One region of the Paenibacillus sp. FSL R7-0272 genome, then DNA from elsewhere that is predicted to be linked to it. Evidence: predicted binding sites of a transcription regulator. Region 1 holds the regulator's gene; each other region holds the start of a gene.
What was found. The regulator Rex, encoded in region 1, represses fermentation and respiration genes when NADH is low (regulators of the CRP and FNR family bind a similar motif). The targets are predictions, from matches to a motif close to TTGTGAAATATTTCACAA.
Positions count from the first base shown of each region.

Region 2: a site for Rex is predicted at 2,116-2,133, ahead of MKY23_RS14365 (cytochrome ubiquinol oxidase subunit I). Genes of this name have one in related genera too.
Region 3: a site for Rex is predicted at 1,609-1,626, ahead of MKY23_RS26730 (cytochrome ubiquinol oxidase subunit I). Genes of this name have one in related genera too.
Region 4: a site for Rex is predicted at 1,637-1,654, ahead of MKY23_RS04105 (TIGR04053 family radical SAM/SPASM domain-containing protein). Genes of this name have one in related genera too.

Region 1 covers NZ_CP150221.1:3,943,826-3,947,012, forward strand. The annotation lists gene MKY23_RS17405 (amidohydrolase) at 1-854, opposite strand, end outside; gene MKY23_RS17410 (redox-sensing transcriptional repressor Rex) at 838-1,494, opposite strand; gene dinG (ATP-dependent DNA helicase DinG) at 1,713-3,187, opposite strand, start outside.
Region 2 covers NZ_CP150221.1:3,251,803-3,254,989, reverse strand. The annotation lists gene MKY23_RS14370 (cytochrome d ubiquinol oxidase subunit II) at 1-705, opposite strand, end outside; gene MKY23_RS14365 (cytochrome ubiquinol oxidase subunit I) at 705-2,078, opposite strand; gene MKY23_RS14360 (GNAT family N-acetyltransferase) at 2,622-3,158, shown strand.
Region 3 covers NZ_CP150221.1:6,105,448-6,108,634, forward strand. The annotation lists gene cydB (cytochrome d ubiquinol oxidase subunit II) at 1-83, opposite strand, end outside; gene MKY23_RS26730 (cytochrome ubiquinol oxidase subunit I) at 70-1,485, opposite strand; gene MKY23_RS26735 (hypothetical protein) at 1,858-3,187, shown strand, end outside.
Region 4 covers NZ_CP150221.1:926,512-929,698, reverse strand. The annotation lists gene hemG (protoporphyrinogen oxidase) at 1-349, opposite strand, end outside; gene MKY23_RS04105 (TIGR04053 family radical SAM/SPASM domain-containing protein) at 374-1,534, opposite strand; gene MKY23_RS04100 (cobalamin-independent methionine synthase II family protein) at 1,764-2,924, opposite strand; gene MKY23_RS04095 (crosslink repair DNA glycosylase YcaQ family protein) at 3,072-3,187, opposite strand, start outside.

The DNA of each region.
Region 1 (3,187 bases):
CCCGATGCAAGCTTCAAATTACTACCCGGATTATGGGATACAGCGACATCATGACGTGCCAAGATCTCGATCTCTTCATCGTTGAGATGCACAGCATGCGCTACGAGTGAAGGACGTGAGAAAAAGCCATGCTTCTCCAAATGTGCCACTGGACGCATGCCATAATCTGATACATTCTGCTCCACTTCACGAAGCGTCTCTGACATGTGCGTATGGAGAGGCAGGTTTAGATCATGCGCAACTTGAACAAGCTTCTCTATGTAATCTGGAGGGCATGTGTAAGGCGCGTGCGGAGAGATTACGGTTGTGATGCGTCCATCCGCCTGTCCATTCCATTCACGCGCAAACGCAGCGGACTCTTCGAGCTTTCGCATCTGCTCTTCTTCGGAGCACAGTCCAATGACACCGCGAGCCAGCGCAGCTCTTGCTCCTGACTGTTCAACCACTTTTGCTACCTGATCCATGTGGTCATACATGTCCAGGAAAGCTGTTGTTCCGCCTTTTAACATCTCAAGCACCGAAAGGGATGCTCCCCAATACACGTCCTCAGAAGTCATTTTGGCTTCCATTGGCCACATTTTTTCTTGTAACCACACTTGCAATGCCAGGTCATCACCATGACCTCGAAGCAGAGACATTGCCGCATGACCATGCGTATTGATCAGACCCGGCAGGAAGAGCAGTCCTTTTCCATCCACTTTAGGCAGGTTCTCGTCACCATCCGGAAGCGTCTCACCAATATGCACAATCTTGTCATTTTCAACGACCATATACCCTTGAATCACAGTCCAATTGGCACCTTCATTTACAGCAAATTTACCATTTTGGATTACCCATTTATTCGTTGTTGTCATCAAGCTCATCTTCCTTCCCGTTCTCCAAATAATAAGCCAAACTGAGCAAATCCGTTGTAAAGTCCGCATGATGAATCCGCACATGTGAAGGCGTCTTTAGAATCGTCGGCGCAAAATTCAGAATCGCCTCAATACCCGATTCAATCAGTTGATCGGCAACATTCTGAGCTTCCGTGTCCGGCACCGTGATGATCCCGATACGGATGTTATCTTTCTGAACCGCTTCTGTAAGTTCTTCCATAGGTTTGACCGTCAGGCTATTAATATTACTGCCAATCTTAGGCCCAAACGCATCAAAAATAGCGACAATTTTCATATTGTCCTTCAAATAAGCATTATAATTCGATAAGGCATGTCCGAGATTACCGGCCCCTACCAGAGCCACATTAATTTGCTGATCAATTTTCAAAATGTGACGAATCTTCTCGATCAGGTAAGACACATCATACCCGATTCCTTTACGACCAAAATCACCGAAATAAGCTAAATCTTTACGGATTTGAGCTGGATTCAAATCCAGTCGCTGTCCTAGCTCCTGCGAGGAAACCGTTGTCACCTCACGCTGAACCAACTCGTTTAAATAACGCAAATATACAGGCAGACGCCGTACTACCGCTTCTGATATTTTATCCGATTTCATCCTTGCTCCCCCTTACCATCGCCACGATTAAATAAATATTGAAAAGATGAGCATTCTGTATACATGCAATATCCATGCATGATGTCCTCATACAGAATGCCCGAATTATTAGGAATATAAGTTCATTAAAGCGCTGCCCTGTTCGAACTTTGTGAAGTCTTCTTCAAAGTTTAACGCCATGGTGAAGTCCAATGCAATGTTATAGCTTTACATCGTAATTATTTTTGAGTTTCTGCAGGTCGATCTAACCATTCAGCAATACGGGGAACCATCTGTTCTGTCAGCATATGCTCCATCTTTGGTCCAGGTAGCGAATACAGGAAGTACTTGCCGTAATAAGCTTCAATTACACGCGTATCATACACAATGACGATTCCGCGATCTTTGCCTGTCCGAACAAGCCTGCCGAACCCCTGCTTGAAGCGAATGACTGCCTGTGGCACAGAAAGCTTCATAAATGGATTTTTCTTCTGCTCTTGTAACAGTTCACTCTTCGCTTCCAGAAGCGGATGGTTAGGCGGCTGGAAAGGCAGTCTCACAATCGCAAGACAGGTCAGCGCTTCACCCGGAATATCGACGCCCTCCCAGAAGCTACTCGTACCCAGCAGGACTGCTGCTTTGGCATCCTGGAAGCGTCGGGTCAACTTCGAACGATTCCCGCTGTCAACACCTTGCCCCAGTAGCGAGATGTCATTCCCGGACAAAGCCTCTTTCAGTGGTTCATAGACTTGTCGAAGCATTTTATAAGAGGTAAACAGCACCATCATACGTCCTTGAGTTGCAATCGCCGTCTCAGCAAGAGAGTGCACCAGCATCTGTACAAAGTGCGCGTCCCCTACGCTCCCCTTCAAACTCGGGAAATCCCGCGGGATTACTAACAAAGCTTGTTCCCGATAATTGAATGGGGAAGGTAGCATCGAGGTCAGAAGCCGATTATTGTCGGCAGCTTCCTGCAAACCCAGTTGCTCAATCATGAACTGGAATGACTTATCCACCGACAGCGTAGCCGATGTAAGCACAACGCTTTTCTTTTTATCGAAAAACATCTCTTTCAATTGCGCGCTAACATCCACCGGAACAGCGTATAGCTGGAGTGACTTGCTACGGAACTGTCCGCTGGCCTCCATCCAGTACACGGTCTTGGCATCATCCATACGCATGAAGAATCTTAAATTCTCCTTCATCGTCGTCAGATCTTTCAAGAGCCCGGTGATATCAGTGATCAGACTGTCGGACTGATAATCATCCTGATCTTCTTTTACTTCGAGCAACAGTTTGTCACCCTTACGAACCAAATCACCCAATGTCACATAGATCTGGTTCTCCAAATCCTGCAACTCCTGCCACTTGGCAGGCTTCTGAGACGCTTTAAGCCGCAGCGAGAACTGTCCGGTCTCCCCTGGAGAAGCATCACTCCGTTCAGGCAGAAGACCAAACAGAGCATCGCTCAGACGATCCCACATTTCCTTCACTTCAACGGCAAGGGGAAACATCTGATCCACCATTGAACCCCATTGTACACCGTTCTCGTGCCCTGACAACTGGGAGCGGAGCATTGGGAGCTGACCGTTACGACTATCTTTAAACAAACGGGTCAGTGTGTGTACGAGCGTAAAATACTTCATGTGAAGCCCAAGGTGTTTACCCGCTACATCTTCAAGATGGTGCGCTTCATCAATGACCAGACTTTCAT
Region 2 (3,187 bases), 690 kb from region 1:
CCAGAGATCCATCATATTTTGAAAATGGCGTTCATTGTGCTGACCCAAATATATAAATGCAGTCAGCGCCAGAATAATCGTAGGTGTGCTCCAAAATAAGGAATAATTCCGCATGAGCTTCAAGGCACCTTGATCTTCAGCCCGTGAGGCGTAGAAGGTTAGAAAAGTTCCACTGATAAACAATACAGAAACAATCGCTAGTCCAACGATGCTCCAGGATAACGGGTTGGTGAATAACGCCCAGTAATCCAGTGAAACCGCCTCTCCCTGCTTCAGAATGAAACCACCTTCTGACAAGGTCAGGGCTACGGACAGAGATGCCGGAATCAACAAACCCGTTGCCCCATATAAAAACAGGTACACGATGTTGTTCTTGGAACCGTAATTTTCAAAGGCATAGAACGAGCCACGGATTGCTAAAAGTATAACGGCGATACTTCCGGGAACGATCAAGGCTGCGCCATAATAAGAGGCCGTATCTGGGAAAAAGCCAACGATACCAATATAGAAAAAGACAAAAAATACATTCGTAATCTCCCATACGGGCGATAGATAACGAGAGATCAAACGGTTAATCAGATGATCCTGTTTCGTTAGACGTGCATAAAAGGCAAAAAATCCAGCTCCGAAATCGATTGATGCAACAATCAAATATCCGTACAGGAACAGCCAGAGCACCGAAATACCAATCAACTCATAACTCATTAGGCATGTCCTCCATTCTCAGTATTCGCCGCAGTCTTATCTTGTTTCGCTTGTAACCATTTCTCCATTTCTAGCTCAGCAGGATTGTTATTGAACAAACGTTTCAACACGAGAACGCAGATTACACCAAGCACGATATACAAAAGCAAGAAAACAAAAAATAAAATTCGCACACTCGGAGAAGATGTGGCGGCTTCTTCGACACGCATGTACCCACGAATAATCCATGGCTGCCGCCCGATTTCGGCATAGAACCAGCCCATCTCTACAGCGAGGAAAGCAAGCGGTGCGCTGAGTGCAACTAGGCCAAGCAGCCATTTGTTCAGCGGATTACGCTTCTTCCATAACACAAAAAGGAAATATAGGCTGGAGATGGCGAGTAGAGCAAATCCGATGCCAGCCATTAGATCGAATAGATAATGCACCAGTAGTGGCGGTTGTTCATCGGGTGGGAATTCGTTCAGCCCGGTGACTTCTGCATTGAAGTCTCCAAAGGCCAGAAAGCTGAGCAACTTGGGCAGATGTAACGCGCCTATAATCTCATGTTCTGCATTCAGCCAGCCGAGTAGGATCAAATCCGCGCCGCTCTCTGTCTCAAAATGCCATTCTGCTGCTGCCAATTTCTCCGGTTGGTGTTCAGCCAAAAACTTTGCAGATACATCTCCAGCAAGTGTGTTCAGCAAACTGAATACCAGAACTACGGCCATCATCAGGTTTAGGCCTTTCTTGTGGTAAGCAGATCCCCCTCTCTTCAACATCGCAAGAGCCGCGATCCCGGCGAGCAAAGCCGCTCCTGTCAGATAAGCCGAGCTTAAGACATGGAACACTTTAGAGAACGTTGCTGTATTCAGCATGGCTTGCACGGGATTAACCGCTGTAAATTGACCAGCCTGCATCACAAATCCTTCCGGTTGGTTCATGAATCCGTTCACGGTTGTGATGAAAACGGCAGACATCCCTGCCCCGGCAACAACCGGAATTGTAAGTAGCCAGTGAATATACGGGTTTTTGAATCGATCCCATGTATAGAGGTAAATGCCCAGGAAGATCGCTTCGAAAAAGAAGGCGAACACTTCCATAAATAGCGGCAATGCAATGACATTACCAGCCAGCTTCATAAAATTCGGCCACACCAGGGCCAGCTGTAGCGATATCGCTGTACCTGTCACCACCCCCACAGCCACCGAAATGACAAAACCTCGTGACCATCTTTTCGCCATAAGTATGTAGTGGGGGTCTTTCTTCCGAATACCGATAAATTCAGCAATCGCAATCATCAAAGGTATACCCACACCAAGTGTTGCAAAAATAACGTGAAATCCAAGTGTCAGACCCGTTACGAGTCTGCTCCATAACACCGTATCGACTGCCATTTTGTATTGCCTCCTCTCAAATTCCATTCGATTCATTATGAGAAAAAAATCACAAACCAAAATACAAGGATAGGTTGCCACATGTCCCGTGCATTTAATCCTGTAACCCTTGAACGCTATCCAAGGTTGGATGTCTCTTCTTCTCTAATCACAAAGCGTCTTAATCATTGGCTTAAACCTATTAATCAAAATTATTATATCCTTAATTTTAAGCAATTCAATCGCTGATACGTCTTCGTTGTTAAACGTTCAAGAAAGGCTCAACTCTTTCTGACAACTTCGTGAAAATAGGCACAATCACCCTTTAGGGCTATTGCATTATCTAGCTTAGCCGTGATATGCCGTGTTAATGATATTAGCTGATTGCTCATTGATTGAGTTTGAATCCTTGAGAGATTATCCAACCAATATTAGAAATGATCTGTGTTACACTAGAGATACTTCTGTCCTCCGACAGAGAGACATGCAATTCATAACGATTAATAACGATACATAGCTTAAGGAGATGTTCTATTGAGTAATATTAAAAATAAATTCGATTATATGTCAGAAACCGAAAGACTCGTGATCCGCCCACTACAAGATAAAGATTACGAGAACTGGCTTCACGAATTCGAGAGCCGTTCTCCTTCCCAGCATCGACACGATCCTGGAAAAATGGATATGAGCGAATGTACATTAGAATGGTTCGAGCGTCTGGTAGCAAGACATCAGGAACTGGCGTTTAACGATAAAGTATATGTCTTTGGGGTTTTCCGCAAAGAAGATGGCACCCACTTGGGCATGATCGATATTGCCACCTTGGCGAGAGAACCTTTTCAGTGGGCGAGCTTTGGGTACACGATTCACAATCAGCACTGGAAAAAAGGATACGGCAAAGAAGCAGTGCGTCAGGTCCTCCGTATTGCAGCCGAGTCTTTAAAATTCCACCGTTTGGAAGCACATATCAACCTGGATAACCTGCCCTCTATCAAGCTGGCTGAAAGTGTCGGTCTGGAGTTTGAATGTATTCGCAAAGGTTTTATCTATGAACATGAGGAATGGACGGATCATCTGGTATATTTCAAGAACCTGTTTTAAAGCGGTCTATTTATTTAAAAACAGATAAC
Region 3 (3,187 bases), 2.2 Mb from region 1:
ACCCCGAAGTCGAATCCTTCGAGAAAGAAAAAACCGATAAACAATACGGCAATCAGTACAAACCACAGCTCACTTAGTAACAACGGAATACCCCCCATCTACGCCAAACGGATCGGCAGGCTCATCATGCTCTTCGGACTTATCGACGGCATACGGCCCTGCTTTGATTTTGCGGACAAACAGGAACACCATCACGATGCCAAGAACCGTGTACGCCGCAGTAAAGGCAATCGTGGAGAACAAAATCATTCCTGCGGAAACATTAGGTGACACACCTGCTTCGGTCGTCATATACCCGAAAACCGTCCATGGCTGTCTTCCGACTTCAGTCATAATCCATCCTGCTGAATTCGCAATAAACGGCAGGGAGATCGCAAAGACCATCAGACGCATAAACCAGGGTTTCGCCACTTCCAGCTTCTTGCGCCAAGCCAGATATGTACCATACATCGCAAGCAGAATCATCAAGCCACCTGCAGCAATCATGACACGGAAGCTCCAGAATGTGGTTCGCACTGGTGGAATGTAATCTCCGGGTCCATACGTTTGCTGGTACTCGGCATTCAGTTCTTTCATGCCTTTGACACTACCCGAGAATTTACTATAAGAGAGATAACTGAGTAATCCAGGGATTTTGATCTCACCGGAGTTCTCCTGTTTATCCGGGTCAATGGAGGCAATAACCGTCCACGGTGCCGGGTCTTCGGTTGTTGTCCAGGTTCCCTCACTTGCAGCCATCTTCATCGGCTGTGTTTCCACCAGATATTGAGCCTGGAAGTGCCCTGAGAAGGCCACGCCCAGCGAGGAGACAAGACCGATAATAACCGCGATGTTAAAGGATCTGCGGAATACTTCGACATCCTTCTTTTTCATTAACTTATAAGCACTAATGCCCGTCACGACAAAGGCTCCCGTCATTAACGCACCAAAAATCGTATGCGGGAATTCAACGAGAAACTGCCCATTGGTAATGAGTGCAAAGAAGTCATTCATCTCCGCCCGGCCATTATTGATGGCGAATCCAACGGGATGTTGCATAAACGAGTTCGCTGCCAGAATCCACACCGCTGACAAGAATGTGCCGACAAATACAAGCCAGATACAGGCCAGATGTACTTTTTTGGACAAACGATCCCAGCCGAATATCCATAAACCGATAAATGTGGACTCCATAAAAAATGCCAGCAAAGCCTCGATCGCCAGCGGCGCACCGAAGACATCACCAACAAAGCGGGAATACTCCGACCAGTTCATGCCGAACTGGAACTCTTGCAAAATACCGGTGACCACACCGACGGCAAAGTTAATCAGGAACAACTTGCCCCAGAACTTGGCCATCGTTTTGTAAATCTCTTTTCCCTTCGCAACATACAACGTCTCCATAATCGCTACCAGCAGCACGAGGCCAATGGATAGCGGTACGAAGAAAAAGTGGAAAATCGTTGTAAGTGCATACTGGATACGCGATAGCATAATCGGATCCATACCTTTACCCCTTCTTTCTGTTCACTTTAGCAAGATACGTAAATGGCTTTGAAGCGGGCTTCTTCGCTGTCTGTCCTCCAAATACGTTGATGAACGTATTGTGCCAGATTACCTAATTTTCACATGTGATAATTATCACTAAGTCATCCCTCTTACGTAAAAAAAGTGACCTCGGTCACACAATAGATAAAATTAAGCCTATTTATTAAGCTTGTTCGTTGCCTGATTGGTCTTGACTGATGCACGTATTCATGGAAGTTGTTCATGTTTGGAGACAAATGCCCATATGTTAGTGTCAGACGGAGATATGTGAAGTGCTACAGCGGCTTTTTACATACCAAAAATCCCTTATCAAGGTGTGGTGAGTTACAAATGGAACATGCTGAACCGTTAACAGATGCGGATCCAAAGCCAAAACAGAGGCAGGAAGAGGATATAAAACAGGCAACAATGGACCTGTCTGTGTCCACAGATCTTGCCGTTCAATATGTGATTTTCCCGCGAAAAGGAGGCTGGTTATCCTTCCCCTACCCGGACATCGTTGCTTTATTTGCAGCTCAAGAAGGCACGATCTTATATGTCAGTAGCCGTACGGCTGAGGAAGAAGAATTACCAAAATCCATTCAGGTGATCTCTCTTTCGGAAGCGGAGAAACGATTACAGGAACCACATACAGTTGCAATCGTCGCACACCCATACTGGCTTATAGCGGTAGCTTCACTACAACCTGAATTATGTATTGCACTATTGCCTGAACCCGTAGGAGATGAAGCTGCATCTCCACTCTGGGAGAGCAATATCTCCAGACTTGTCGGCATTGCCGATCTAGTGGCCACATCCTCGGAAACCCGGTATATGAAGCTGCTCTTTCAAGGTACCCGTGCCATCTGGCTAGGGGGAGAAGACACTTCACCAGCCGGTTACATTCATTATGATGGTACACGTATTCCACTGCGCGATTATGAGATATTTTTTATGCATGCACTTCAGCAGGTACTGACTGGTAAACCAGACCGTGTTACCACGCTTCAATGTCGTTTGCGAGCTGACTACTACAGACAGCTCCGAGCCAAAACAGGTGCTCATGAAACCATCTCGTTTCTTCTGTCCGCATATGAGTATTTACTGGAAGATTCACGTGCCGCCGCCTCACTCAAGGAAGCATTCACTCATGCTGTCATCAACGGAAGGCAAGATTGTGTGGTGTCTCATTACCGGTTCCTCTCCGCCATCTATGCGAGATCAGGTCAGATTGAAGAAGCTCTACAGGTGTTTGGCATCAGTGCAAGTAACGAGCAGGAACGTCATCATTATGAGCAATTGTGCCGCTGGCTTGAAGCCGGAGAAGAACAGTTGGTTCGAGCAGAACTGCTGCGCATCAATGATGATTACGGCAGTGCTCTGCGCGTTCTGGATGAGCTTGGCGGGGAAACGGCAAGGCATTGGAAGTTTCGTATCTATCAGGAAACAGAGTGTGTGGAGGATGCGCTCGCGCTCGTTCATGCCAGTGATATTCAGGATGCGACCAGCCTTCTGCAATATCGACAACTATCCGGGACGGCACTGGCTCTTCGAGGGGAACGTCACGGTGCGGTAAGGCTGTTTCTGGAGACAGCTGTGGAGGATGAAGAGGCCTTAGCTCGGATTATGGAACTGGAGCTGCTCGATCAAGCCGTACAGCAGTTGCTTGGGGAGGTGCCTT
Region 4 (3,187 bases), 3.0 Mb from region 1:
CACCGAGCATAAAGCCATCCGGGATCGGATGCAGTTTATTCCGATAGGCGATATAGCTATGCGACACCCCTGGACGCGTACCAACGAGTTCTTCACCCATACCGAGCTCCTGCATAAGCTCAATGATGGAGGTTTTCCGTGCGAGAAAAGAATCGGGCCCCCGTTCGATCACGAATCCATCCCTTTTACCGGTGTGCACATGTCCACCGAATCGATCCTTTTTTTCGACAATAATAAGTTCTACTGCAATATCATTCGCTCTGCAAAAATGTTCGATATAATAAGCTGCGCTTAATCCGGTAATGCCACCGCCAGCGATGACAACTTGTTTCGTGCGTTGATTTTCCATGCTACACTTCCCGCCATATAAACTTTAACGCAGCGCCACCGGGATATAGGCACAGGAAGGATCACTGGCCATATAATCTCCCGTCATTGCGTACGCTCTTGCTCTGGAGCCACCACACATCGTTTTGTACTCGCAGACTGCACATTTTCCGTTCAATTTCGACTTATCCCGCAAGGTCTGCATCACCGGTGAATTCCGGTACACCTCAATGAGCGACTCATTCTTCACATTACCGCAAACCACGGGCAAGAAACCGCTAGGATAGACGTCCCCCGTGTGACTGATAAACACAAACCCGTCCCCATCATTGACCCCTTGCGGTGCACGTCCCAGCATATCTGGGCGTTTGGCGAAAACCGAGGCCACATCTGCCTGATAACCTGCGCTCTGCTCGGATTGAAGTTCTAAGCCTTGCTTGGAGTTCTGCTCTGAGGCCTGCTCTGAGGCCTGTTCTGCTCCTGCTGTCCGTTGCTGTATCATTACTCGTCTGTAGTGAGGCGCCTCCGTTGATTTCACGCCGTAAGGCATCTCATGAGCAAGCTGCACCATCCACTTCATGACCTGTTCATGCTCTTCCGCTGTGATCATATCTTTTTCCTGAGCTCTGCCTGTCGGAATGAGGAAAAACAGACTCCACAGCACAACGCCCATCTCTTTCACCTTGCGGCTGATCGCCTCCAGATCGTGGAGGTTATAACGGGAAACGGTCGTGTTGATTTGAATCGGAATGGCTGCTTCCTGCAAAAACTGGATGCCCCTCATCGTCATATCATAAGAACCTCTGGTTCCGCGAAAATGATCATGAATCTCGGCCGTTGACCCGTCCAGACTAAATGCCCAGCGGGATAAGCCGACTTCCTTCGCCTGCATAATTGCCGCTTCAGTGACCTTCGGGGTGGCACTAGGCGTCATGGACACGGGTAGCCCCTTCTCCCGAATCGCATACTCCGCCAGTTCAAACAGATCAGGCCGCATTAGCGGGTCACCCCCCGTGAAAACAAATAACGGTTGTTCCTGCATAGCAGCGATATCATCTATCAGCCTTTTTCCCTGTTCGGTGGTCAGTTGACGTGGATCAGCCCGATACTGGGCCTCTGCCCGACAATGTACACATTTCAGTGCACATGCCCGGGTCACTTCCCAGATCACGATGAACGGATATTGGGTATAATCACGTGGCTTCATCTGCGGCCTTAACTGCTGCATTTGCGCCTTGATCTGTGGCATCGTCATCCATTCTCCCCCTATCTACATGCCATTAAGTGTAGAGCAGATGTCGGGTCAGGAAAGTGAGAAGAATCACAAAACAGACATAACGATCACACGGTAACGAATCAGGCAAAATAGAAAACGATCTCTCCCGAATCCTGCTCGGAAAAGATCGCCCTATGAAAATATCTATATGTTATAGAAATTAGTTGCCCCAGTATTGCTTCGCAATCTGCTGACCCTGATGAATCTTCGCCCACTGCTGGGCTTCGCTCAGTTCGTTCCCGCCATCACAGGACGCAAAACCACATTGGTGAGACAGCAGTAGCCTATCTTTGTCAATGATCTTGGAGGCTTCGTCCAGCAGACGAACCACGCGCTCCTCATCGTCGAGTGTACTCGTTTTGGAGGACAGCAATCCCAGTACGATTTCCGTATCCGGTCTGTCTTTGAACACTTCCAGCGCTTCGATGGAACCTGCCCGGTCATCATCCCACTCCAGGAAGAAACGATCATACTTCAATTGCTTCAGGAACAGATTCGCAATCTTCGCATACGATCCGCCGCCCATGTTACGGGAGTCATAGTTGCCGCGGCAGTTATGTGTCCACATTTTCAGACCCAGACTATGACCGAAGTCAATGACCGTATTGTTGATATCAATAAACTCCGTGGCGAGACCCTGTACTTCCTCTTGATTAATATGCTCTCCGGTAAAAGGCGAGTTCGGATTGTCATCGGCAAACAGCTCCCAGAGACAGTCATCCATTTGCAGAATTTTACCACCCGCACTTGCAAACTCCTGCACAAATTCCTTATAAGCACTTACCAAGCCGGCTTTCAGCTCCTGTGTATTCTGGTATACGGCATCCTTGCCCCCAATGTTGTCCGACCACGATAATTCACCGAAAATATGGGATGGCGATGGAATGCAGAGTTTGGTCTGCTGGTCACCCGCTTGGTCTTGCAACTGCTTGAACAGTTGAATGAAATGATGATTCTTGCCGCTCAGTTGCCCCGTAATACGCAGCCCGATATCTTTACGTGTTTCATATTTAGAAGTGCCGTCCACATCCCGGAAAAAGTACCCATGATCCGCAATATACCGCTCCACTCCGCCAAATCCCCACACAAAGTCGAGATGCCACATCGATTTGGAAAATTCGCCGTCCGTGATAACGGACAGGTCGTTCTCAATCTCTTTTTGGATCACTTGTTCAATCGCTTTCGTCTCACATTGCTGGTATCCTTGAAAGTTTTCATAGAATGGATACTGGATATCATCCCGGTGTTCAATCTGTGTTTTATATGTCAGCAGCTCTTCCGGCCGCAATAAACTGCCTACGATCTGGAACTTGTCAGTCATGTAAATAACCCCCTCGTTGTATATGATTATCATATCACGCGGAGCGGGGTTAGAAGAGATACCAAAAAAGTATGACTGGTTATAGCTTCAGGCTATAACCGCTGGGGAACAAACACATGTATGCTCTTCAATTTTGATGTTTAGTTTTTAGTCTTTTCCCTCTATTGAAATCGTCTCACAGTCATTGAATATTGCAAACCGCTCGAAACATTCCTTCACCACGGCTACAAGTTCTTCGGTTGGCTGCATGTCTTTTTCGTACC